Regions from separate parts of the Synechococcus sp. LTW-R genome, predicted to be linked through region 2. Evidence: riboswitches for the same ligand, from Rfam matches in the RefSeq annotation. Region 2 holds a riboswitch; the other holds the start of a gene.

Region 1 (11,740 bases), 540 kb from region 2:
CTCAGTCTGGGGCCTTTTTGCAAGCTCGGTACATTGTCTTGCGGGCGATGGATTTCACGAGCGCCCAGAGGGTTTCAGCCACGATGCGTCAACACCCCATTTCCCCGGTGACAGAGCCGATGCAGTACCGCGCCATCGGCGTGGTGCGGGGGACTTACGTGCCCGCTGATCCGGAACAGCTCACCCGAGGAGTGATTCAGACCGAGGACGGCTCCGAGATTGATGCCGTCGTTCTCGGTCGCGTGCTGACCTTGATGCGTCGTCACCTCGACCTCAGCAAGTCCCACCTCTGGGTCGCCTATCCCCGATTCCGCGATCCCGATCAGCTGCACCTCCAGCTCGTGGGTGTGTGGGAGCCCAGCACCCTCTCCCCGGATGAGAGTGAGGGCGATGGGGATGACCTGCCCGAAGGCGACGGTTACTTCTCCGTGCGCGGTGAGCTGATCTACACCCGTCCGGACGACGGTGATCTGGTGGTCAAGATTCGCCAGCAGCCCCGCTCCGACGGTCGTCGCCCGACCCCGTTCAAGCTGCAGCTAAAGGGCCAGGTGGATCCGGCCCATCTGCGCCATTTCGTCTCCCTGGACCTGCGCCGTGACGGGCAAACCCTGCAGGTCGAGAACCACGAAGTGATTGCTCCGGTGCCCCAACGGGCTGGCCGGGGTCGCGGCGGTGCCCGCGGCGGACGCCGCTAGGAACGGGATGCGGCCATGACTTCGCCGCCACCGTTGCGACTGGCGAGTTCCGATCAAGGCTCAACCGCGGCCCTGCGGGCCGGGGTTGCCGTCGCAGGCGTGAGTGTGGTGACGGTGGTGGGCCCCGTGCTGGGGCTCTCCCCTTGGCTGATTGCCGCTGCGGCGGGTGGGGCCCTGACGGCCCTCACCGTGGATGCGGCCCGCTTCGGTGGCCTGGGGGGCCATCTCTTGGCGGAATCGCTTCCCTTTGGCTTCGGCCGCGCACGGCTGCGGCGCATCGCGGTCCATGAGGCTGGTCACCTGCTATTGGCGGCTGAGAACCAGCTGCCGGTGAAGCAGGTCCTCGTGGGCAGCCGGGCGTGTTTGCGCCATGGTTTGCGGGTGAATGGCAGCACCGAGTTGGAGCCCCCCGCCCAGGTGAAGATGCCGCTGGAGGACCTGCGCCGTTGGAGCCGGGTGCTGCTGGCCGGGATGGTGGCCGAGACCGTGGAATACGGCGGCTCCCGTGGTGGCGCCGATGACCGGGCGCTGCTGGGGTGGCTTTGGGGGCTCTCCGGCCACGACGTGACGACGGCTCAGAACGAACAACGCCGGGCCCGCCGCGAGGTGCAGCAGTGGCTCGAGCAGCACCGCGAGCGGCTCCAGGCCAGCGCGGAGCAGCTTCTCCAGGAGGCCTGATGGGAGCCCTGGCGGTCGTCGATTGCCCGACGGGATTGGCCGGCAACATGCTGCTGGCGGCCCTGTTTGATTGCGGCCTGCCGGAAGACGCGGTCCACGAACCCCTGGCGGCCCTGGGTCTGGGCGGCCTCTATCGCCTGCAGCTCGAGGAGCGGCGCAGCGTGGGTCTGCGGGGGCTGCACCTGGAGGTGGAACCGCTCGAGCAGCAGCCGCCCCACCGCCATTGGGCCAGCCTGCGCGAGCAGATCCAGACCGCCCCGCTGGACCCCGTGCTGCGGAGCGACGTCTTGAAGGTGTTTGGCGTGCTGGCGGAGGCCGAAGCCGCCGTGCATGGGTCGGCACCGGAGCAGGTGCACTTCCACGAGGTGGGTGCCCTCGACGCGCTGGTGGATGTGGTCGGGGTCTGTGCCGGCCTGCGGCACTTCGGCGTGGAGCGCTTGATCTGCAGTCCGCCCCCCGCGGGCCATGGCCAGGTGACGACGGCCCATGGCCTTTTGCCAGTTCCCGTGCCTGCCGTGCTCGAGCTGGCCATACGCCATGGGGTTCCCATGGCCAGCAGCGCTGGCTTTCCCCCGGCTGAACTGACGACCCCCACCGGTTTGGCCTTGATGGTGGCCTTGGCGGAGGGCTTCGGCGCGGCACCGGCCCTCACCCCGAGCCGTCTGGGCATTGGCTTGGGCACGCGGGAGTTGGATCGCCCGAATCAGTTGCGCCTGCTGCTGGCTGAGACGGAGGTTGCCCCCGGGCCCGCCTTGCAGACGGTGGTGCAACAGCAGGCCCAGATCGACGACGCCACCCCGGAGGATCTGGCCTTTCTTCAGGAGGCTCTGCGGGAGGCGGGGGCCTTGGAGGTCTTCGCCCAGCCGGTGCTGATGAAGAAGGGACGCGCCGGCAGCTTGATCACGGCCCTGGCCTGGCCCGAGCAGGCCGAAGCCCTGCGCGCGATTTGGTGGCGCTTCGGCAGCAGCCTGGGGGTGCGGGAAGAGCTGCAGCAGCGCTGGGCCCTGCCCCGCCAGATCGAGGAGCATCAGACCCCTTGGGGCCCGGTGCGCTTCAAGACGTCGACACGGCCGGATGGCAGCGTGCGGCGCAAGCCGGAGTTTGAGGACCTGGTGCGGTTGGCCGAGGAGCGGCAGCTGCCCCTCGATCAGCTGCGCCAGGCCCTGCTGCAGTGGCGGGAGGAGCAGCGGTGATCGAGCGGCTCAGACGGGTCGCGCTGCCCGGGGGCGCCCGGCTGTGGTTGACCGCCGCCAGTGTTGCCTTTGTGGTCTCTGCGGTGGTGTCCCACGGCAGTCAGTTGCTGCAGTTGAGCCTGGATCGTCAGTCGTGGCTCTGGCTGGCCTTGGGCTTGGGTCTGAGTGCCTTGAGCCTGGTGGTCAATGGCCTGGCCTGGGGGGTGGTGCTGCGCTGGCTTGGGGCGATGCCCCGCTGGACGCCCGTGGTGTTGCTCTTTCTGGAGTCCAACCTGCGCAAGTACCTGCCTGGTGGGGTCTGGCACCTGCTGGCTCGGCTGCGGGCCCTGCGCGCGGGGGGACCCTGCCGGCAACCGCTGAGTGGGCGCCAGGCCCTTGGGGCGGTGCTGCTCGATCCGTTGTTGATGGCCGTGGCGGCCTTGGCGTTGGTGGCCCTGGGGGGTGGTGTCTCCTTGCTGGCCTTGCTGCCCCTGTTGGCCTTACTGCCCCGTTGGCTGAACCCGCTGCTGGAGGGTTTGGAGCGTCGCCGCGCGAAGGCCCTCGAGGTGGATCTCTCGGACCTGCGTTCGGGAAGCCTGCGCCTTCCGGGCTATCCCTGGGTCCCCCTGGCGGCGGAGTTGGTCTTTGTCCTGTGCCGCTTTGCCGGGTTTGCCTGCTGCGTTCAAGCCTTTGATCTGGCTTTCCAGCTGGATTGGCTCGGCTGGTTGTCGGGTTTTGCCCTGGCCTGGACCGCCGGTTTAGTCGTGCCGGCGGCCCCTGGCGGCTTGGGGGTGTTTGAAGCGGTCTTGGTGCTGCGCCTGGCCGCCGCCGTTCCCGAGGCTCCGCTGCTGGCCGTCGCCTTGAGCTATCGACTCGTGGTGTCTTTGGCGGATCTGTTGATGGCGGCCACCGCCCGCCGGGACCTGGCGGCGCTTCGCAACAGTGGGTATTGTTGAGAAGTGCCCTGAGGGAACGTCGTGCCTGCTGGTCCTGTCTCCCCGGTGCAGGCCGATGCGTTGCGCAGCTCCCTGCATGACCGGGGCCAGCGTCTGACGCCCCAGCGCCAACGGGTCTTGGCCCTGTTCGAGCGCCTCGGCGAGGGCAGTCACCTGAGCGCTGAGGAGGTGCATCAGCGCCTGCTCAAGGCCGATGAACGGGTCTCCCTGGCCACCGTCTATCGGACGCTGCGGCTCCTGAGTTCGATGGAGCTGCTCTGTGAACTCGAGCTGCCAGAAGGCGGGCGCCGCTTTGAGTTGGCCAGTGATGAGGCCCACCGGGACCATCACCATCTGGTCTGTGCGCGCTGCGGCCACACCGAAGAATTTGAGAGCGAAGCCGTGCTGCGGGCCGGCGGCGAGGCGGCGGCGCAGCACGGCTTCCAGTTGCTCAATTGTGTCTTGAACGTTCGGGCGCTCTGCCCGAGCTGCGCCCAGCAGGACGCCGAGGGCTAATCAGCGGCGGTTGACGCGAACGGGGACGAGGGCCGGCTGCATCAAGCCGCCGCCACCGTTGTCGTCGTCGGAATCGGTGCCGAGCCAGTAGATCAGGCCAACGAGCCCGAAAACCGTCGTGAGTGCAACGAACTCGGCCATCCAGGGGATACGGTTTGATACACCATAACGGCGTTTTTCGCTTCTGCTGTCGCGGTTGCTGCAGCTCAGAGGGGAGCGAGGGCGAGCAGGCCGCCGGCCAGCGCCAGCAGAGCGGCCCCGAGGGAAGCGCCGCCGCGCTCAAGCCTTTGGCTCAGCCAGGCGCTGGCGCCGACGACGGCGACCGAGCCCAGCAGTGCACCGGCCCACCAGAAGGAGCTGCCGCTGGACTCCAGGCCGTGGAGCAGGGCGTGGACCGAAACACCGCCGGCCACGGTCAGGGCCAGGATCTGACGGCTGCAGAGACCGCGCAGCACCAGAACCAAGACGGCGGCCACGGCGGAGAGCGCCAGGGCTGCCAGCACTTCGGCTCCAGGCAGTTGACCGCCGAAGCTGCCGAAGACCGAGCCGATCAGCGCTCCGGCCAGGGCGTAACCCAGGATTTGGCGGCCTGCCTGGGCGGCGCAGAGGCCAATGGCCACCAGCATCAGCAGGTGGTCCAGACCCAGCAGCGGGTGCAGGGCGCCATCGATGACTCCGTGCTCGGCGCCGCCATGGGCGCCGGCGGGCAGCACCGACAGCAGGCTCAGGCTGAGACCGGCGGCGGCGCTGCTCAGCAGTGATCGGGTCAGTTTGGAGGTCATGGCAGATCCGGTCCGCGCCGGTACTGAAGGGGAAGGACGGAGTGCGGCGAGCGTTCTGACTGGGGAGCGGCGCGCTCCCATCACAGCTGCGGGACAGTGCCGGATTCGCGCCGGACTTTCCTCGTTGCCTTCCTGGGCTGAATCCAGGAAACCGCTCCCCGGATTATTGCTTTAGGAGAAACCCTTGCCTGCATCCTTGGCGACGCAGGCCTGGAGTTGCTTGCGGATCTTGGCGTGGTCGAGGTTCTTCCCGATCACGACCAACTGGTTCTTGCGGTCGCTGGGCTTGCTCCACTCGCTGTCGTCGATGGAGAAGCGCTTGCCAGCCAGGTGGAAGACGTGGCGCTTGCTGCTCTCGTTGAACCAGAGGATTCCCTTGGCGCGGAAGACACCGGCGGGCAGCTGGTTGTCGAGGAAGTTCTGAAACTTCCTTAGGGAGAAGGGGTCTGCGCTGTCAAAGGAGAGGGACGTGAATCCCTCGATGGCGAGGTGATCGGCGTGGGAATGGTCGTGGGAGTGCCGGTGATCGTGGGCATGGCTGTGATCGTGGTCGTGGTGATCGTGGGAATGGTCGTGATCGTGCTCATGCACGCAGTGACCGTGGTCGTGGTCGCAGTCGTCGTGGTTTTGCTGCGCGGCCACCTTGTCGCTCTCAAAGAGGCCAACGCTGAGCAGGAGCGGCAGGCTGACCTCCCCTTTGACCGAGCGCAGGATCCGCGCATCGGTTTTGATCTCCCGCAGCTTCTCCTCCACGGCAGTGAGGCGCTCCTCGCTGACCAGGTCGCACTTGTTGAGCAAAAGGATGTCGCCATAGACCACCTGGGCCCGGGCCACTTCCCCAACAAGGATTTCGTCGCTGAAGTTCTCGGCATCGACCAGGGTGATGATCGAGTCGAGCCGGGTCTGATCCCGTAGATCACTTCCAATGAAGGTCATGGCCACCGGCAGCGGGTCGGCGAGACCCGTGGTTTCCACGACCAGATAGTCGACGGGATCCGGACGATCGAGGATTCGATAGACAGCGTCCAGCAGCTCCCCGTTGATGGAGCAGCAGATGCAGCCATTGCTGAGTTCGACCATGTCATCGCTGGTGGCGATGATCAGATCGTTGTCGATGCCGATCTCACCGAACTCGTTCACTAGAACAGCGGTTTTGACACCCTGCTGGTTGCTGAGAATGTGGTTCAGCAGCGTGGTTTTTCCCGCGCCAAGGAAGCCCGTCAGGATGGTGACGGGGAGCCCGCTATGGGCCTGATCCATCAGGCTGCTGCTCATGGTCAAGGCGGCTTGCTGCGGCTTCGAATCGTTCCTAAGTCTGGCTGGTTACGTGCTGGCAGAAAGACCAAGGTTGCTCCAAGCGTGAGAACTGTTATCATTCCCAAAATCGCTCCACGTATTTGTCGCGCTTTCTGGCGCTCGCCCCTGGGGGAGCTCTCGCTGCCGGCTTGGCAGCTTTTTCACTTGGGCCGATCGCGGTCGCTCAACCCATTCCGTCTGTGGTAGCGGCGAACGGGATTCTTTGTGATCTTGTTCGAGTTGTCGCAGGCGCAGATGTTTCTGTCGTCTGCCTTGTCCCGAACGGGGGTGACCCTCACGATTACCGATTAACCGCTCGTGATCGATCGGCGATTCAGTCGGCTTCGGTGGTTTTCCTCAACGGTTACCAGTTGAGCCCCGCCTTGGATCGGATCGGGCGTCTGAAGCGGACCGTCAAGGTTGCTGAAGTGGCTGTGCCCTCGAGCCCTCGCCGCGACCCGCATGTTTGGCACGACCCCATGCAAGCGGCGTCGATGGCGACTGTGGTTTCGAATCAACTCAAGGGTCTTGTTCCATTACAGGCGGTCGCCGGGATCGGTGCCCGCGCGTCGCGAGTGCGTTCCGAGCTGAAGCGGTTGGACAAGTGGGCTTCTAGTCAATTCGACACGATTCCCAAAACCCATCGCGTGATCGTCACCGAGCATGACGCGCTCTCTTCTATGGCTACGCGCTACAAAGTTCGCTACTTGCCCCTCATGCAATCGTTCGCATCGGGTGGCCCCTTGCGTCCAAGCAGCCTCGGTTCCATTGTGCAGGCTGCACAATCATCAGGGACCAAGTATCTCTTTTCTGAAGCAAAGAATCCCTCCAAAACTCTCAGGCGAATTAGCAAGGTTTCTGGAGTTCCCATTTATCGGTCTCAATTCCTGTCCGTTGATGGTGTCGCGAATGGCGGGACGTATGTCTCGACATTTGTCTCCAATGTTTGCTCGGTGGTGACGGCCCAGGGTGGCGTGTGTGATCGCACTTCAGGAGACGCTCTTGGGGCTCAGTGGAAGGCCTTGGGTCGTTCTCAATAAACCTACTACCCGAGCTCAAAAACAACTTAACTTCCATGCAAAAACTTCTGATTGGTCTCTCCAAAAAACTCGCTGTCGGCCTCGGTTGCGTTGCATCCTTCACGTTCCCTGCCTCTGCACATGGCGGAGCGGAAGGCTCTGATCTAAAGCCTGGTGAATACAAAGCCTCTCCCATCCTCACGATTGAGGGCCACGGTGGTCTGGAAAACAATCTTCAGGGCCAACCAAGGCACTACGCCATTGACGGTCTGTTTGGAACGGTCCTGGAGTGGGGCCTGAGCAACGAGGGCAGTTTTGCGATTGAGGCGGCTATCGGGCCGGCGCTGGTTTGGGGTGAAGCGGAGCACTTTTATGGTCAAGTCCATGTTCATGGGGCTGAAGAGGCGCATGAAGATGAACATGAAGACGAGGACCATGCCGAAGAAGAAGGCCATGACGATGAGGTCGTGACATCGGCTAGCCCTTGGAGACGTACGGATATCAAGGGCTATCTCTCTGCTCGCTACCAGCCGAACAAAAATTTAAGCATTCAGGCCACCTACAAGCCCTACTACATCACACGTACGCAAGACGAAGATAAGCTTGGTCTTCGCAACGAAGTGCAGGCTGGTGCTACATACGCATTTGGCGATGGTGACGTCAACTTCGCCCTTGGAGATGGCTTGGAAAATATTGTTGACGGCATTTTTGTGTCTGCCTACAACAACACCGGTTGGGACAGCGATGGGACCTATCTGGGTAACTACACCGACACCTGGGCTGGGTTTGGCTTTAATTACGACAAGCTCAATGTGACTCTCTCGGGCGGTCCTCGCTTTTACACCCCTGGTAGCTACGCCAACCTCCCCCAGCGCACGGACTGGGGTGGTGAGATCGAATTCGAGTACCCGATCGCTGAGAACGTTGTTGCCTTTGCCCATTGGGAAGCGATATACAGCTCTCAAAATGGAGAAGGTTGGGGTGTCGGGTTCCAGCACCACATCGGCACGGGTGTCAGTTTCCGCTTCTAAGGCGTAGCGCTGAGATCCGTCTAGCGTGAACTGACTACTCCGAAACGCTTTGCTTCGCGTCCGCAACCTCTGCGTCCATCGCGGTCAGCAATTGGTCTTGGACCATCTCTCCTTTCAGATCAACCAAGGCTCCTTAGTCGCCTTGGTTGGCCCGAATGGAGCAGGAAAAACCACTCTGCTTCATGCCCTCGAGGCCCAGTTACCGGTGACCTCAGGTTCCATGGAATTGGCTGGTTCTCCGTTAACACCACCCCTAGCTCGCAGCCAGATCGCCCTAATGCCCCAGCGGGGAACTATCGATTGGAGCTTCCCCATCACGGTCCAGGACTTGGTCTCCCTGGGACGGATGTCTGGCCGTCGACCAGGCTGTTGCGACGTTGATGCGGCGCTGCAACGGGTTGGTCTTGCTGGATTGGGTAGGCGTCGATTGGATGAACTCTCAGGCGGTCAGCAGCAACGTGCTCTTTTGGCCCGAACGTTGTTGCAGCCGGCAAATCTCTTGCTTCTCGATGAGCCCTGTGCCGCGATTGACCCTCCCTCTCGCACCAACCTGTTGCAGGTGATGCGTCAACTCTGCGATTCAGGCTTGACCCTCGTCGTCAGTAGTCACGACTGGGGCAGTGACCTGGATCGTTACGATCAGGTGCTCGTGTTGGATCGTGCCCTGCTGGCTCAAGGGCCTCCTGAGACGGTCCGGCGCTCATTGGGTGATTTGAGAGTCGGCCACGACTGCTGTGGTTAGTGACTTGGCCGGGACTTGCACTGCTCGCACAGGCCAAAAAACTCCAGGGTGTGGAAGAGCAGTGCGAACCCCTGGCTGTCTTCCGTCTCGAGGTCGACATGATGCACAGGGCAGCGCTTGAGCACAGCCGTTGTGCCGCAGTCAACGCAGGTGATGTGGTGTTCGTCTCGCCCCAACGGGGCAAACAGAGCTTCGCCGCTGGGGAGATGTCTGCAGCGGATCTGTCCCCGTTGCTGCAGTTGGCGCAGGTGTCGGTAGACCGTGGCCAGTCCCATCGGACTGTTGCTGGCCCGCAGACGAGCGTGCAAGTCCTGCCCGGACAGCTCTTGGTTGGCCTCCTCCAAGTGCTGGATGATCAGCTGTTGCCGCTCGCTAATGCCAGCAACCTGGGAGGGCATGCGCTTCCGCCTTGGACGTAATTCCAGATCCTATGGCTGACTCTTGGTGGCTCACACCCTTCGCGATCGCCCTGGTGGTGGGCATGCTCTGTCCCTTGGCGGGAACGGCACTGTTGATGCAGCGCCGGCTCTTTCAGGTCAATTTGATTTCCCATGCGGTGCTGCCTGGGCTGGCCATCGCCCTCTTTTGGGGCATTGAACCGGGACTGGGTGGATTGATTAGCGGGGTGTTGTTTGCCTTGGTGGCCGAGCGGATGACCAGCGCTCTTCCCCAGGGGGATCGCAACCGGGAGGCCGTCCTGAATTCGGTCTTGGCCGGATCGCTGGGCCTTGGCGTTCTGCTCATTCCCTTGTTGGGGATTCGGGTGGATCTCGAGGCTGTGCTGTTTGGGGACCTCCTGGCCGCGGGTCCCCGTGAGCTGATCCAAAGCCTCGTGGCCTTCGCCGTGATCGTGATGCTCTTGACGCTTCGCTACCGGCAGTACGTCTATCTCGGGGTCGACCCTGTGGGCGCCCAGGCCGCTGGTTTGCGGGTGAATTCCCTGCGTTTCTTGCTGACGCTCGTGGCCGCGGTGGCGGTCGTGAGCGCGGTGAGCGCCGTTGGCATTGTGTTGGTGGTGAGTCTCATGGCGGCGCCGGCCCTCTTGGCGATGCCCAAGGCCAGGAGTCTCCGGCAGGCCCTGTTGCGCTCAGCCCTTTGGGGATTGCTGATCTCCGGCGCTGGTTTCGTTGTTGCGGTGCAACCTGCGATCAACCTTCCCCCCGGGCCCGTGATTGGGGTTGTGTGCATGGCAACCCTGCCCTTGCAGTTATTGCGCCGGTAGCCAAAAAGCCTGCTTGATCGGTTTGTCCAGGACCTTCAACGCCAAGGTGGAGGCCTGAAGCTCTGCCGCACGCCCCAGTGACTCCTTGGGATTGCGCAGGGCCAGCAGCAGCACATCTCGGGTGGGATCCAAGGCAAAGCCACTGCGCATTTCCAGTTCCCATCCTTTGAGTTCGCGCTGGGTTTGGACGACGCCCGATCGGTTCATCACTACGACGCGCGGGGTTTGGCTGTTGGTCGCTTGGTCCCAGTGGGTCAGCAAGAGCCAGATGCGTTCCCCGCTGCGTTCGCAGGCCGTTCCCATCACGGCATCCAGGCCAATCCAGAGCTGCTTGGGGGGTTGCCCGGGCTCCAGCAGTTCAACGGATTGGCGGTAGTCCGGCCATCGCCGCGTCAGTAACGCTCGGCCCCCCGTTGGACAAACACTGCTCAGGTCGCGGCTCCCCGGCAGGAACTGCCGTCGCGGTGGGTGGCCCGGGAGGTTGCTCAGCACCAGGCCATCGGCCTCGGGCGCAATCAGTGCTCCGCCTCCCGGAAGCAGCTGAGCCGTTCCTGAGGCGTCCAGATCGAGGCGCCTGCGTTGCCCATTGGCTTGGATCAACGACGTGAATGAGCGGGCGAACCCTGGAGCTCCCCACTGAATCAACAGATCGCCTTTTCTGTTGCTGCTGAAGTGGCTGAAGGTCAGTGGACTCTCGAGCAGTCGCTTGATTCCCTTCACGACAAGGGATTGGGGCTTGGACGCAAAGGTGGCCTGTTGATCGAGTTCAAGCAGCCAGGTCTCTTCAGTGCGCCCGCCACTGGTGCTGAAGGCAATTCCCGCTCCATTGCCGAGGGGCTCCACGGAGGTGATGGGGCCGTTGGCTTCGCTCAGGAGTCTCCAGTGGCCATCGCGTCCAAGGAGCTCGAGTTGGTCCCCTTGGGGGCCAGGACTGACGACCACCAGCCAGGGCCTGGGATCCCACCAGAACTGTTGTTGAGCGAGAGCAACACCGCGTTGATCGGCTCCCCCCAGGACGACCTTCAAGGGGGCTGTGATGGTTTGTCCTGGATCCAGCAACAGGCGCAGAAGATTGCCGCTGCCCAGCCATTGGTGGGTCAGCGCCGGCTCCAGCTGGCTCGTCTTGGCCACGCTGGCTCGCTCCATGGGCCGGCTGAATTTCGCGCTGAGCGCTGCAGGTCCAGAGGTGACGGTGCTGGATTCCAACCGGCGGAGTTGGGGCGGCCTCTGCAGCAGAACCTGTTGCTGCAGTGCGGATAGGGCCAGTCCAGCCGCCAGGAACCAGCGCAGTTGTCTCATGGTTCGAGGGGTTGCTCGGGCCGTGGGATCGATCGGATCTCCTCGGCGAGCACGATGCTCTGACTCGATCCACTGGTGGTGGTCTCCACGGCCATTTGGCCGCGGATCGAGAGCCAGGTGTCGCGTTGGGGTTTGTAGTCCTCCGGCCACCGAATGGGAAGGCCAATCGGAGTGGCATCCGCCAGGCAGCAGCGCACCGTCAGGCGACCCAATTGGGGGCGGCCCCCGTTCGGGGTGTACACGAAGCCGCTGATGTTGACGGGATCACCGACATAGAGCTGGGGGTCGGGTTGGCTGCGCAATAACCGCACCCAATCGGTCAAGGTCCGCTGCGAGGGGGGGAGGACAAATTC
Region 2 (11,740 bases):
TCAGGCAATCCCGTACGAATTCCCGCCAATGTGCGCCAAAACCCGTGGAGCGGCCTCAAGAATCGCTTAACGTCTCCGTGCTTTAAAGGCGAAGAGGGAAGCGATGAAGCGCGTTCTGGCGATCATTCTGGGCGGTGGAGCAGGCACCCGCCTCTACCCTCTGACCAAGATGCGGGCCAAGCCCGCCGTGCCCCTGGCTGGCAAATACCGACTGATCGATATCCCCATCAGCAACTGCATCAACTCGGACATCAACAAGATGTACGTGTTGACCCAGTTCAACAGTGCGTCACTCAATCGCCACCTGACCCAGAGCTACAACCTCTCCTCTGGCTTTGGCCAAGGTTTCGTTGAGGTACTGGCGGCGCAACAGACTCCGGAGAGCCCCAGTTGGTTCGAAGGCACGGCTGACGCTGTCCGCAAGTACCAGTGGCTCTTCCAAGAGTGGGATGTTGACCACTACCTGATTCTCTCCGGTGACCAGCTCTACCGGATGGACTACAGCGAGTTCGTCAATCACCACATCGCCACCGGTGCTGACATCAGCATTGGCGCTCTGCCGGTGGATGCCCCCCAGGCCGAAGCCTTCGGCCTGATGCACACCGATGAGAAGGGCAAGATCCGCGAGTTCCGCGAGAAGCCCAAGGGTGAGGCCCTTAAAGAGATGTGGGTCGACACCTCACGCCTGGGTCTTTCTGCTGAAGAAGCTGAAAAGCGTCCCTACCTCGCCTCGATGGGGATCTACGTCTTCAGTCGCGAGACCCTCTTTGATCTCCTGGCCAAGAACCCCAGTGCCACCGACTTCGGCAAGGAGCTGATCCCGGCCGCCCTCGAGCGTGGTGACCACCTCCAGAGCTATCTCTTCGATGACTACTGGGAAGACATCGGAACCATCGGCGCCTTCTATGAGGCCAACCTGGCGCTGACCGATCAACCGAATCCGGCCTTCTCCTTCTACGAGGAGTCCTTCCCGATCTACACCCGTCCCCGCTACCTGCCCCCCAGCAAGTTGCTGGACTCCCAGGTCACCCAATCGATCATCGGCGAGGGCTCGATCCTCAAGGCCTGCAGCATTCATCACTGCGTCCTCGGTGTCCGCAGCCGCGTCGAAGAGGATGCCGTCCTCCAGGACACCCTGGTGATGGGTAATGACTTCTTTGAGTCCCCCTCCGACCGCAACGCCCTGCGCCAACGGGGTGGAACTCCCGTCGGGGTTGGTCGTGGAACGACTGTGAAGCGCGCGATCCTCGACAAGAACGCCCGCATTGGTGACAACGTCACCATCGTCAACAAGGACAACGTCGAGGAGGCGGACCGCCCCGAGCTCGGCTTCTACATCCGCAACGGCATCGTCGTTGTCGTCAAGAACGCCACCATCCCCGACCACACGGTCATCTGATCTGATCCTTTCTGCCGCCCTGCCTCCTTGGTCCGCCAGGGAGGTTTTTTTGTGCCGATCCGTCCTGTTTCAGTGTTCCCCCACAACGGTTCACGCCGCTGGAGGACGTCGCCACACTGATGCCATTGGACACCGCAACGCTCCATGGACAAGGCCCATTTCGGCTTGATCGGTCTCGGCGTCATGGGCGAGAACCTGGTTCTCAACGCTGAGCGCAATGGTTTCTCGAGTGTGGTGTACAACCGCACCTACGCCAAAACCGAAGAATTCCTCGCCGGTCTGGGAGCGGGCAAGCAGATCGTTGGGTCCTCCAGCCTGGAGGATTTTGTGAGCAAGCTCCAGCACCCTCGCCGGATCTTGATGATGGTCAAAGCCGGTCCGGCGGTGGATGCGGTCATTCAAGAGATCTCGCCCTATCTCGAAGCGGGCGATCTCTTGATCGATGGCGGCAACTCCGAATACCACGACACTGAGCGCCGCGTCGCTGAGCTGGAGAGCAAGAGCTTCGGCTTCATCGGCATGGGCGTCTCGGGTGGTGCCAAGGGGGCACTCGAGGGGCCGAGCATGATGCCCGGCGGCACGAAGGCCTCCTATGACGCCATCGAGAGCCTGGTCTGCAAGATGGCAGCCCAGGTCGAGGACGGACCCTGTGTGACCTACATCGGTCCAGGCGGTTCGGGCCACTTCGTCAAGACCGTTCACAACGGCATTGAGTACGGCATCGAGCAGATCCTTGCCGAGGCCTATGACCTGCTGAAGCGGGTGGGGGGCCAGACCGGCACCCAAATGGCGGACATCTTCCGCCATTGGAACAGCACCGAGGAGTTGGCCTCCTACCTGGTGGAGATCACCGAGGTCTGCCTGCGCACCAAGGACCCCAGCGACGGCAGTGACCTGGTGGAGAAGATCGTCGACCAGGCCGGTCAGAAGGGCACGGGCCTGTGGACCGTCGTGAGTGCCCTGCAGATGGGGGCCTCTGTGCCGACGATTTACGCCGCCTTGAATGGCCGCGTGATGAGCTCGATGAAGCCTCAGCGCATCGCGGCGGAGTCCATCCTCCATGGCCCGGCTGCCAAAGCCTTCGATCTCGTGAATCTCGCCGATGGCAGTGGCCCGCTGATGGATGCCGTCGTCCTGGCCTGCATGGCGAGCTATGCCCAGGGAATGGAATTGCTGCGGATCGCCTCCGCTGAGCATGACTACAACCTGAACATGCCCTCCATCGCTCAGATCTGGAAGGGGGGATGCATCATCCGCGCACGGCTGCTCAAGCGCATTCAGGATGCCTTCAACGCCAATCCGCAGCTGGAGAATCTGCTGATCGACCCCTGGTTCGCTGACCAGGTGAACCGTCGCCTCCCCGGCCTGGCCAAGGTCGTGGCTGGTGCCGCTGAGGCGGGGATCCCGGTTCCCTGCCTGAGCAGCACCCTGGACTACATCAACAGCTATCGCACGGCCCGTCTTCCCCAGAACCTCGTGCAGGCCATGCGGGATTGCTTCGGCTCCCACACCTATCAGCGAGTGGATCAAGAGGGCACCTTCCACACCGAATGGCTCGATTGAGGTCAGGGCGATGACCACCTATCGGATTGAACGGGCCCGGGATTCCCAGGATCTGGCGCGGATGGCGGCCCAGACCATCGCGTCCTATCTCGACCTCGCCCTTGATCAACGGGATCGGGCACAACTCGCCCTCTCGGGTGGCAGCACCCCCGCGGTGGCCTATGGCCTTCTCGGTCAGGAGCACCTGCCCTGGAAGCGCGTCGATGTCTTTCTCGGCGATGAGCGCTGGGTTGATGCAGACGATCCCTCAAGCAACGCCCGGATGCTGCGCCAGACGCTCCTTCACCAGGCCCCCGGGAGCCATGCGGCCTTCCATCCCGTCCCGACGGTGAGTCTTCCGACGCCGGAGGACAGCGCTACCGCCTTTCAGGCCGCCATCGAGAAGGTGTGTCCCGGTGAGCCGCCAATCTTTGACTTGATGGTGCTCGGTCTTGGGGAAGACGGTCACACGGCCTCGCTCTTTCCGGGCACGGAGGCACCGATGGTCACCGATCGCTGGACCACCGTTGGCCGTGGAAAGGGACTTGAGCGCATCACGTTGACCGCGCCGGTTCTCAGTGCCTCCCGCCAAGTGATCTTTCTGGTGAGTGGTGCGGGGAAGGCCCAGGCGCTAGCCCGTCTGCTGGATCCCGCTGAATCCCCCCAGAGGACACCAGCCAAGTTGGTGACGCCCCGAACGGAGGTCCTGGTGTTGGCCGATGAGGCCGCGCTCGCCGGAGGTGCTGCGGCAGGCTGAGGCGATGTTCTCTTGGATCGCGTCCATGGTTGCCCCGCTGCTGCTCGCGTCTGGAGCTGACTTCCCGGGCTGGCAGTCCCTGAACGACACCATCATGGGTGGCCGCAGCCAAGGCCAATGCACTGCTACCACCGATGGATTGCTGATGGAGGCCATCGTCGAGCAGGAGGGTGGTGGCTTTGTCAGTTGCCGTTCACCGGTCCTCGAGCCGTCTCGCGATCTCTCTGCCTACGGAGCCCTCGAGCTTCAACTCGATGGGGATGGTCGGCGTTACAAGCTCGCCATCGCCTGCCGGGATGGGGTCGGAGGTCTAACCGAGCTCATTCCTGGCGGCCTCCGCTGGGTGTCTGAGTTCTCAACGCGCCCGAATGGCACCTCAGTCGTGACGATTCCGTTCAATCGACTCACTCCAAGCGTGCGTGCGACTCCCGTGGGCTTTCCGCTTCGTTTTAACGCGCGAGCGGTCACGCGGATCCAGGTGCTCCACTCCAAGTTTGGCGACGTGGGTGGTCGAAACCCCGGGTTCAGACCTGGACCCCTGCGCCTCTTAATCCGCTCGATCCGTGCGGTGACCTAACGGATGGACGATGAACCTCTGCTTAGTGAACTGGCGAAGGCCGCGGATGTCTGCCTGAAGCCCTACCGCCATGCCCTTCGCTTCAGCGGTGAGCCCCCAGCAACGTTGGGCGATTGCAGCGACTGTTGCCTGCTGATCGAGGCCCGTGATGTGGACGGGGTCCGTCACCCCGACCGGGATTTGGAGCTGGAGATCTACAGGAGCGGAGAGGAGCTCAACCTGATGCTGAGCATGGTGGCCGATGAGGAGGCTCCGATGCTCTGGCACGGCAGCCACCCCGTCTGGATGCAGTCGCACTCCGGGGAACGCTGTGAGCGCCCCAGCGCCGGGGCCCCCCTTGAGGCCCTCTGCCGGCGCATTCGCGCCTTGATCGCCGGGGAGGCCTAGAGGCCGGGCTGGTCCGTCACAGCGCCCTTGCTGCTGGAGCTCACGAGCCGTGCGTACTTGCCCAGAACACCGGTGCGGTAGCGCGGTTCGGGCTTGCTCCAGGCGGCGCGCCGGGAGGCCAACTCGGCCTCGTCCACGTTCAGCTGAATTAAGAGCTGATTGGCATCGACCGTGATGCTGTCCCCCTCATGGACTAGACCGATCGTTCCCCCCACAGCAGCCTCAGGGGCGACATGGCCGATGACGAGGCCATAGGAACCGCCGGAGAAGCGGCCATCGGTGATCAGGGCCACCTTGTCGAGCAGGCCCTGGCCCACGATCGCGGAGGTCGGCGAGAGCATTTCCCGCATTCCCGGTCCGCCGACCGGTCCCTCGTTGCGGACGACCACCACATCGCCGGCATTGATCTGCTTGTCGAGGATCGCGTCGAGGCAGGTTTCTTCGCTCTCGAAGACCCGTGCCGGTCCAGTGATGACGGGGTTCTTGACGCCACTGATCTTCGCGACGGCGCCCTCTTGGGCCAGGTTGCCCTTGAGAATCGCCAGGTGCCCCTTGGCGTAGAGGGGGTTGCTCAGCGGACGGATGACGTCTTGGTCAGCGGCGGGCACCGACGGGACATCGGACAGCAGTTCATGCAGCGTCTTGCCTTCGATCGTTCGGCAATCGCCATGCAGCAGACCGGCATCCAGGAGCAGCTTCATCACCTGAGGGATGCCACCGGCCTGGTGCAGATCGACGGTCACATAGCGACCACTGGGTTTGAGATCGCAGATCACTGGAACCCGCTGGCGGATGCTTTCGAAGTCATCGATGCTCAGCTCCACACCCGCAGTGCGGGCAATGGCCAAGAGATGAAGGACGGAGTTGGTGGAGCCGCCCACGGCCATGATCACGCTGATGGCGTTCTCAAAGGCTTCCCGGGTCAGCAGATCCCGGGGGCGAATGTTGGCCTTGATGGCGTCAACAAGAACCTCAGCACTGCGCGCTGCGCTGTCCGCTTTTTCGGGATCTTCTGCCGCCATCGTTGAGCTGTAGGGCAGGCTCAAACCCATGGTTTCGATAGCCGCACTCATCGTGTTGGCCGTGAACATGCCGCCACAGCTGCCGGCTCCCGGGCAGGCGTTCTTCTCGATTTCGGTGAGCCGTTCCTCGTCAATTTGGCCGCTGGTGAGCTGACCGACTGCCTCAAAGGCACTAACCACCGTCAGATCGCAGCCGCCCAGCTTTCCGGGTTTAATTGTGCCGCCATAGACGAAGACCGACGGAATATTCATCCGCGCCATGGCCAACATGGCGCCAGGCATGTTCTTGTCGCAGCCGCCGACGGCCAGAACGCCGTCCATCGACTCGCCGTTGCAGGCGGTCTCGATGGCGTCGGCAATTACTTCGCGGCTCACCAGGGAGTACTTCATCCCTTCGGTGCCCATCGAAATCCCGTCGCTGACGGTGATGGTGCCGAACATCTGAGGCATCGCCCCGGCCCCCAGTGCAGCCTGCTCGGCCCGGCGTGCCAGGTCGTTCAGGCCGACGTTGCAGGGCGTGATCGTGCTGTAGCCGTTGGCGATGCCAATGATCGGCTTGTTGAAATCAGCGTCTCCGAAACCGACAGCCCGCAACATGGCGCGGTTAGGGGAGCGCTGAATGCCCTGGGTGATCGCGGCGGAGCGGAGCATGGCTGCGGCGTTGTCTACCCAGCAACCTACCGAGGAGCCTGATCAGCTCTGGGGGCTCAGCCCTTCCAGTTGACGGCGCACGTCCTCGATCGCCTGGTTCAGCTGCTGAACCTTGTCCTGGAGCTCATGCTCACGGACGACCGGACTCTCGCTATTGGGGTCGAAGGCCTGATCGTCGTGGTCGGCCAGACGGCTCAGGCGCAGACTGCGTTGCTGCCGGGTCTGCTGCTGTTTCCGCTCCGCTTCGGAATACAGCCACCAGGCAAAGCCGGCTGCACCGATCACCGCACCAACCAAGAGGGTGCCCAGAGATCCGGAACCGCCATCTCGGTTGGACATTGCTGCAGAGCGCTCGAATAGACCTCAGCCTACGAAGCCTGACTGCGGCTTGCCATAGAGACGGTCACCCGCGTCACCCAATCCGGGAACGATCCGCAGCTGCTCGTCCAATTCAGCGTCGATGCAGCCGGTGTAGATCGTCAGATCGCTGTAGCGCTCACCCAGGGTTTTCAAGCCAGGGCTGGCGGCAAGAGCTGAGATCACGCGGACCCGTTGCCCAGTGACCCCTTTGGTCTCCAGTTGCTCGAGCACATTCAGAAGCGTGGCGGCGCTGGCCACCATCGGATCGAAGACCAACACACCCGCATTGGCTGGGATCGATTCGGGCAAACCGTTGAAGTAACAGCGGCAGCGGCCGCTGACCTCATCCCGCTGCAGACCCATGTGGGCCACGGAAGCGCTCGGGATCACGGTTTTGGCTCCGTCCCAGAGCCCCAGTCCCGCCCGCAGGATGGGCACAGCCAGCAAGGGAATGGAGCCATCCACGATGGTTCCTTCGGTCTGGGCGAGGGGTGTGCTCACCTGGACCCGTTGGTAGGGGATCCAGTCCCGCATGCCCTCATAGGTCAACCAGCGCCCCAATTCGGCCATGGCCGTGGCAAACAACGGTTGCGGGGTCTCCGCGTCACGGAGCAGGGTCAACCAGTGGCCAATCAGGGGATGGGGCGGCACCACCACACGCAGGGTCTTGCTCATCGGTCGCGCTCCGGTATCCGCCTGCAATAACTTGATCGCCCAAGTTAAAGCTGCAGTGCGGAACCTCGTAGCCCGATGGCTGAGCTCCATCGCCATCGCCCTGGCGCTGCAGCTGACGTTCCTGTTGCCCGCTGCTGAGCCGGCATTGGCGATTACGGCTCCCGAGCTGCGCGGCCAACGCAGTGCCCAAGATCTCCAGCCGGACATGCATGGACGGAACCTGCAGCAGCAGGAGTTCCTCAAGGCCTCGATGGAGGGGTTTGATCTCAGCGAGACCGACCTGCGCGGAGCGGTCTTCAACACCGCCAATCTCCAAAACGCCAACCTGTCTGCGGCTGATCTGGAGGACGCCGTGGCCTTCGCCACGCGCTTTGACAACGCGGATCTCAGCGGTGCTGTCTTCCGCAACGCCATGTTGATGAATAGCAAGTTCACCGGCGCTCAAATCGAGGGAACCGACTTCACTGATGCGGTTCTCGATCTGCCCCAGCAAAAGGCGCTTTGCGCTCGGGCCAGTGGTGTCAACCCGCGGACCGGCGTTGAGACCCGCGAAAGCCTGGCTTGCCGCTAACCAGCGCTTAGGCTCTGAGCTCCGGTTCTTCGGGGGATCAGCCCGAAGAGGAAACGGGGAAAGTCCGGTGCAATTCCGGCGCTGTCCCGCAGCTGTGAAGAGTCCTGGCTCCAGGATTCCAGTCAGAACGCCCGCCGGTGCAACCCATGATTCCTGGCGCGGACCAGTTCTGTTGATGTTTAAGCGTTTCGGGGCCGCTGCGCTCCTCTTGAGTGCTGGCCCCGCCCTGGCCCATCACCCGATGGAGTCCCTGGGCTTGCAGCCCTCGGCCATCAGCGGTCTGCTCAGCGGTCTGGCCCACCCGCTTCTGGGCCCTGATCACCTGCTCTTCCTATTGGCTCTGGCTCTGGTCGGTCTGCAGCGCTCCATGCGCTGGACCCTGGGCCTGCTCGTCGTTGGTCTGGCGTCGAGTGCGGTTGGTCTTTGGCTGCCCGGCCTGCCCGCCGCCGAGGCCTTGGTCTCCCTCTCACTGGTGCTGGAAGGCCTCGTGATTGCCGGACGCCTGCCAACCCTGACGCTGATCCCGGCCTTTGCCCTCCACGGATACGTCCTGAGCGCTTCGGTCATTGGCTGGGAGTCCACTCCCATTGCCTTCTATCTCCTGGGTTTGCTGCTCAGCCAAGCCCTCTTGCTGACGGCGTCCCTGGTGGCGCTGCGCCGTCTGGCCGTTGATCTGCAACCCGCCACGAAGATCGTCCTCGCTGGTGTGCTCGTGGGCATCGGTGCGGCCTTCACCTGGACGGCTCTGGTCGCCTGAGCATGATCACGGCACCTGCCTCACGCCTTCCGGTCACCGTGGTGACCGGTTTCCTGGGCGCCGGTAAATCCACCTTGCTGCGCCAGCTGCTGCTCTCGAGTGGCCTGCGCCTCGCCGTTCTGGTCAACGAATTCGGGGAAGTCGGCATCGATGGCGATTTGATCCGCAGCTGCGGCTTTTGCCCAGAGGAGGACCTCGACGGCCGCGTAGTGGAACTGGCCAATGGCTGCCTCTGCTGCACCGTTCAGGACGAGTTCCTTCCGGTGATGCAGCAGCTGCTTCAGCGGGCCGATCAGTTGGATGGAATCGTTGTTGAAACCAGCGGTTTGGCCTTGCCGCTTCCGTTGGTCCAGGCCTTTCGCTGGCCTGAGATCCGAACCCGAACCCGTGTCACCGGCGTGGTGACCGTGGTCGATGGGGAAGCCCTCAGCAACGGCAGCGTTGTGGCCGATCCGGCGGCCCTCGAGGCCCAACGCGCGGCTGATCCCAGCCTGGATCACCTCAGTGACATCAACTCCCTCTTCGACGATCAGCTTGGCGCCGCCGATCTTGTGCTGATGAGCCGGGCGGATTGCCTCAGTGAGGAGGCGATTCAAGCCCTGCAAAGCCGCTTAAGCGAGCAGCTCCGCCATGGGGTCTCGGTCTTGCCGATGGCGCGGGGACAAGTTCCTGCTGCGCTTCTGATGGGCCTCGATCGGCCTGAAGAGGACGAGCATCACCACGATCACGATCACGACCATCACCACCATGACCACAGCCATGTGGCGATGGAGTCGGTTTCGCTGAACTGGGAAGGGACCACCAGCAAGGCGCAGTTGGAAACCCTGCTCCCAGCGCTGATCGCCGACCACGGTTTGCTCAGGCTCAAGGGTCGGGCCTGGCTGCCTGGCAAGAGCCACCCCCTCCAGATCCAAGCGGTGGGCCCCAGGCTGGAGTGTTGGTTTGACAGCAACTCCCGTTTGGACCGTCCCAGCAGCGATGGGCTGGAACTGGTCGCGCTTGGGCTATCCCTCGATGTTGCAGGGGTTCAGGAGCAGCTGAAGGGCGGATTGGCCTAATCCAGCGGTAGGTTTCCCTTGGTGCAGACCCCGTCCCAGCAGAGGGCCTGTTGGCTGCTCCAGCTCGGAGAGACTTCTCGCGGGGGCCCGGACGCCTCTTGCAGCTCGATGCGCCCCTGTCCGTCGTGGCGGAAATCAAAGCGGCGCTGTCCCACCTGGAGCCACCAGTGCTCGCCAATGCGCTCCACGGTCATGGTGCAGGGATGCCATCCGCCTGACTCGAGCTGGCACTCCAGCGGAACCGAGAAGGGTTGACGGGCCTGGGCAGATGCTTGGGCCGCCAGGGCCATGGACGCCAGCACGAGCACGGGCAGGGGCTGTAAACGACTCACGGCGACCCCAGCGGACCATCCCCAACCTGTCCAGACAGAGGTTCGCCGTCAGCCGGCCTGCCAAGATTTGACAAACCCCACCTAGAGCTCAGGTGCCCGTCTTCTTTGCCCGTGTGTTGGTCTCCCTGAGGCCCTCCGTGCTCGATCCCGCTGGTGAAGCCACCCGAGCCGCCGCCTCGCGCCTGGGTGTGGATGGCATTAGCAAGCTGCGCATCGGCAAGGCCGTTGAAGTGGAGCTCGAGGCTCCCGATGCCCAGAGCGCGCGGCAGCAGTTGGAGCTCCTGAGTGATCGGCTCCTGGCTAATCCCGTGATCGAGGATTGGACCCTCGAGCTCAAGGACGACTCCAACGCAGGAGCCTGAGCCATGACCCTCGGCGTCGTCGTCTTTCCCGGGTCCAACTGTGACCGGGATGTTCAGTGGGCGGCCCAGGGCTGCCTGGGGATCGAAACGCGTTTCCTCTGGCACGAGGAGCGCGACCTGAGTGGTCTGGATGCGGTCGTGATCCCTGGCGGGTTCAGCTACGGCGACTATCTCCGCTGCGGTGCGATTGCCCGTTTTGCCCCACTCCTGGAGGAGGTGGTCGCGTTTGCGAATCGCGGTGGTCGCGTGCTGGGGATTTGCAACGGGTTCCAGGTGCTGACGGAGATGGGCCTGTTGCCGGGGGCACTGACCCGCAACCAGAAACTGCACTTCATCTGTGAACCGACGGATCTGCGCGTGGAACCCGGCCAGTGCAGCTGGCTCCAGGGCTACACGAGCGGTGAGGTGGTGAATTTCCCCATCGCCCATGGCGAGGGCCGCTACCAGGCCGATCCGGATCAACTCAAAGCCCTTGAGGATCAGGGCCAAGTGGTCTTGCGCTACTGCCGCAACCCCAATGGCTCCGTGGCTGATGTGGCTGGCCTGACCAATGCCCAGGGCAATGTTCTGGGTCTGATGCCCCACCCGGAGCGGGCTTGTGATCCGGCCACCGGTGGTGTCGATGGCCGCCGCCTCCTGGCCAGCCTGTTGGGATGAGCCTGTGGCGGCGCCGTGAGCTCCTGCTTGGGGCGCTAACGGCCGTTCCCTCCCTCTCTGCCGCTGCCCAGGCAGCCAGTCAGGACCGCCCTGCCCCGTTGAAGCGTGGCGCTCGAATTGCCGCTCTTGCTCCAGGCACCTGGATGGAGCGCGGTGATCCCTTGCTTGAGCAGCTGCGATGGCGTTGCCGGCAGCAGGGCTGGGTCTTGGTGACTCCCCCCGAGCTCAGCGGTCAGTGGCGCTGGTTCTCTGGGACTGATCAGCAACGCGCTGCTGCCCTCCGGCAGGCCTGGCTTGATCCCTCGATCGATGCCCTGTTCCTGGTCGGAGCAGGCTGGGGCAGCGCTCGGGTGCTGGAGCAGGGCTGGACGATCCCGCCCCGTCCGCGCTGGTGCGTTGGCTTCTCCGATTGTTCTGCGCTGCTCCTGGCTCAACTCGTCGCGGGCAGCTCTGGTGGCATCCATGGCTGGTTCGGCGGCTCCAGTGGGCAATGGCAGCGGCTCGTTGCTCTCCTCACGGGTGCGTCTGTGCAGCCTCTCCGTGGCGTTGGCATGCGGCCAGGGCTGGCGGAGGGACCGCTGGTGGTGAGCAACCTCACCGTGGCCACCAGCCTGATTGGGACCCCCTGGCTTC

Evidence for each region. Region 2 has a riboswitch for cobalamin ahead of H0O22_RS03350 (HupE/UreJ family protein). Riboswitches for the same ligand answer to the same signal wherever they lie in the genome.
Region 1: another riboswitch for cobalamin. It lies ahead of H0O22_RS00235 (HupE/UreJ family protein); the one in region 2 lies ahead of H0O22_RS03350 (HupE/UreJ family protein).

The regions. Positions count from the first base shown of each region.
Region 1 is NZ_CP059060.1:37,065-48,804, forward strand. It holds gene H0O22_RS00205 (hypothetical protein) at 84-695, shown strand; gene H0O22_RS00210 (hypothetical protein) at 711-1,373, shown strand; gene larC (nickel pincer cofactor biosynthesis protein LarC) at 1,373-2,566, shown strand; gene H0O22_RS00220 (lysylphosphatidylglycerol synthase domain-containing protein) at 2,545-3,501, shown strand; gene H0O22_RS00225 (Fur family transcriptional regulator) at 3,523-3,996, shown strand; gene H0O22_RS00230 (hypothetical protein) at 3,997-4,137, opposite strand; gene H0O22_RS00235 (HupE/UreJ family protein) at 4,203-4,778, opposite strand; cobalamin riboswitch at 4,806-4,949, opposite strand; gene H0O22_RS00240 (GTP-binding protein) at 4,950-6,053, opposite strand; gene H0O22_RS00245 (metal ABC transporter substrate-binding protein) at 6,275-7,114, shown strand; gene H0O22_RS00250 (hypothetical protein) at 7,150-8,124, shown strand; gene H0O22_RS00255 (metal ABC transporter ATP-binding protein) at 8,174-8,866, shown strand; gene H0O22_RS00260 (transcriptional repressor) at 8,863-9,264, opposite strand; gene H0O22_RS00265 (metal ABC transporter permease) at 9,297-10,088, shown strand; gene H0O22_RS00270 (hypothetical protein) at 10,074-11,387, opposite strand; gene H0O22_RS00275 (TIGR03943 family protein) at 11,384-11,740, opposite strand, start outside.
Region 2 is NZ_CP059060.1:579,035-590,774, forward strand. It holds gene H0O22_RS03305 (glucose-1-phosphate adenylyltransferase) at 104-1,399, shown strand; gene gndA (NADP-dependent phosphogluconate dehydrogenase) at 1,544-2,962, shown strand; gene pgl (6-phosphogluconolactonase) at 2,973-3,698, shown strand; gene H0O22_RS03320 (CIA30 family protein) at 3,703-4,275, shown strand; gene H0O22_RS03325 (hypothetical protein) at 4,279-4,662, shown strand; gene ilvD (dihydroxy-acid dehydratase) at 4,659-6,335, opposite strand; gene H0O22_RS03335 (hypothetical protein) at 6,378-6,674, opposite strand; gene upp (uracil phosphoribosyltransferase) at 6,699-7,370, opposite strand; gene H0O22_RS03345 (pentapeptide repeat-containing protein) at 7,459-7,941, shown strand; cobalamin riboswitch at 7,947-8,095, shown strand; gene H0O22_RS03350 (HupE/UreJ family protein) at 8,117-8,698, shown strand; gene cobW (cobalamin biosynthesis protein CobW) at 8,701-9,756, shown strand; gene H0O22_RS03360 (hypothetical protein) at 9,753-10,088, opposite strand; gene purS (phosphoribosylformylglycinamidine synthase subunit PurS) at 10,181-10,450, shown strand; gene purQ (phosphoribosylformylglycinamidine synthase subunit PurQ) at 10,454-11,107, shown strand; gene H0O22_RS03375 (LD-carboxypeptidase) at 11,104-11,740, shown strand, end outside.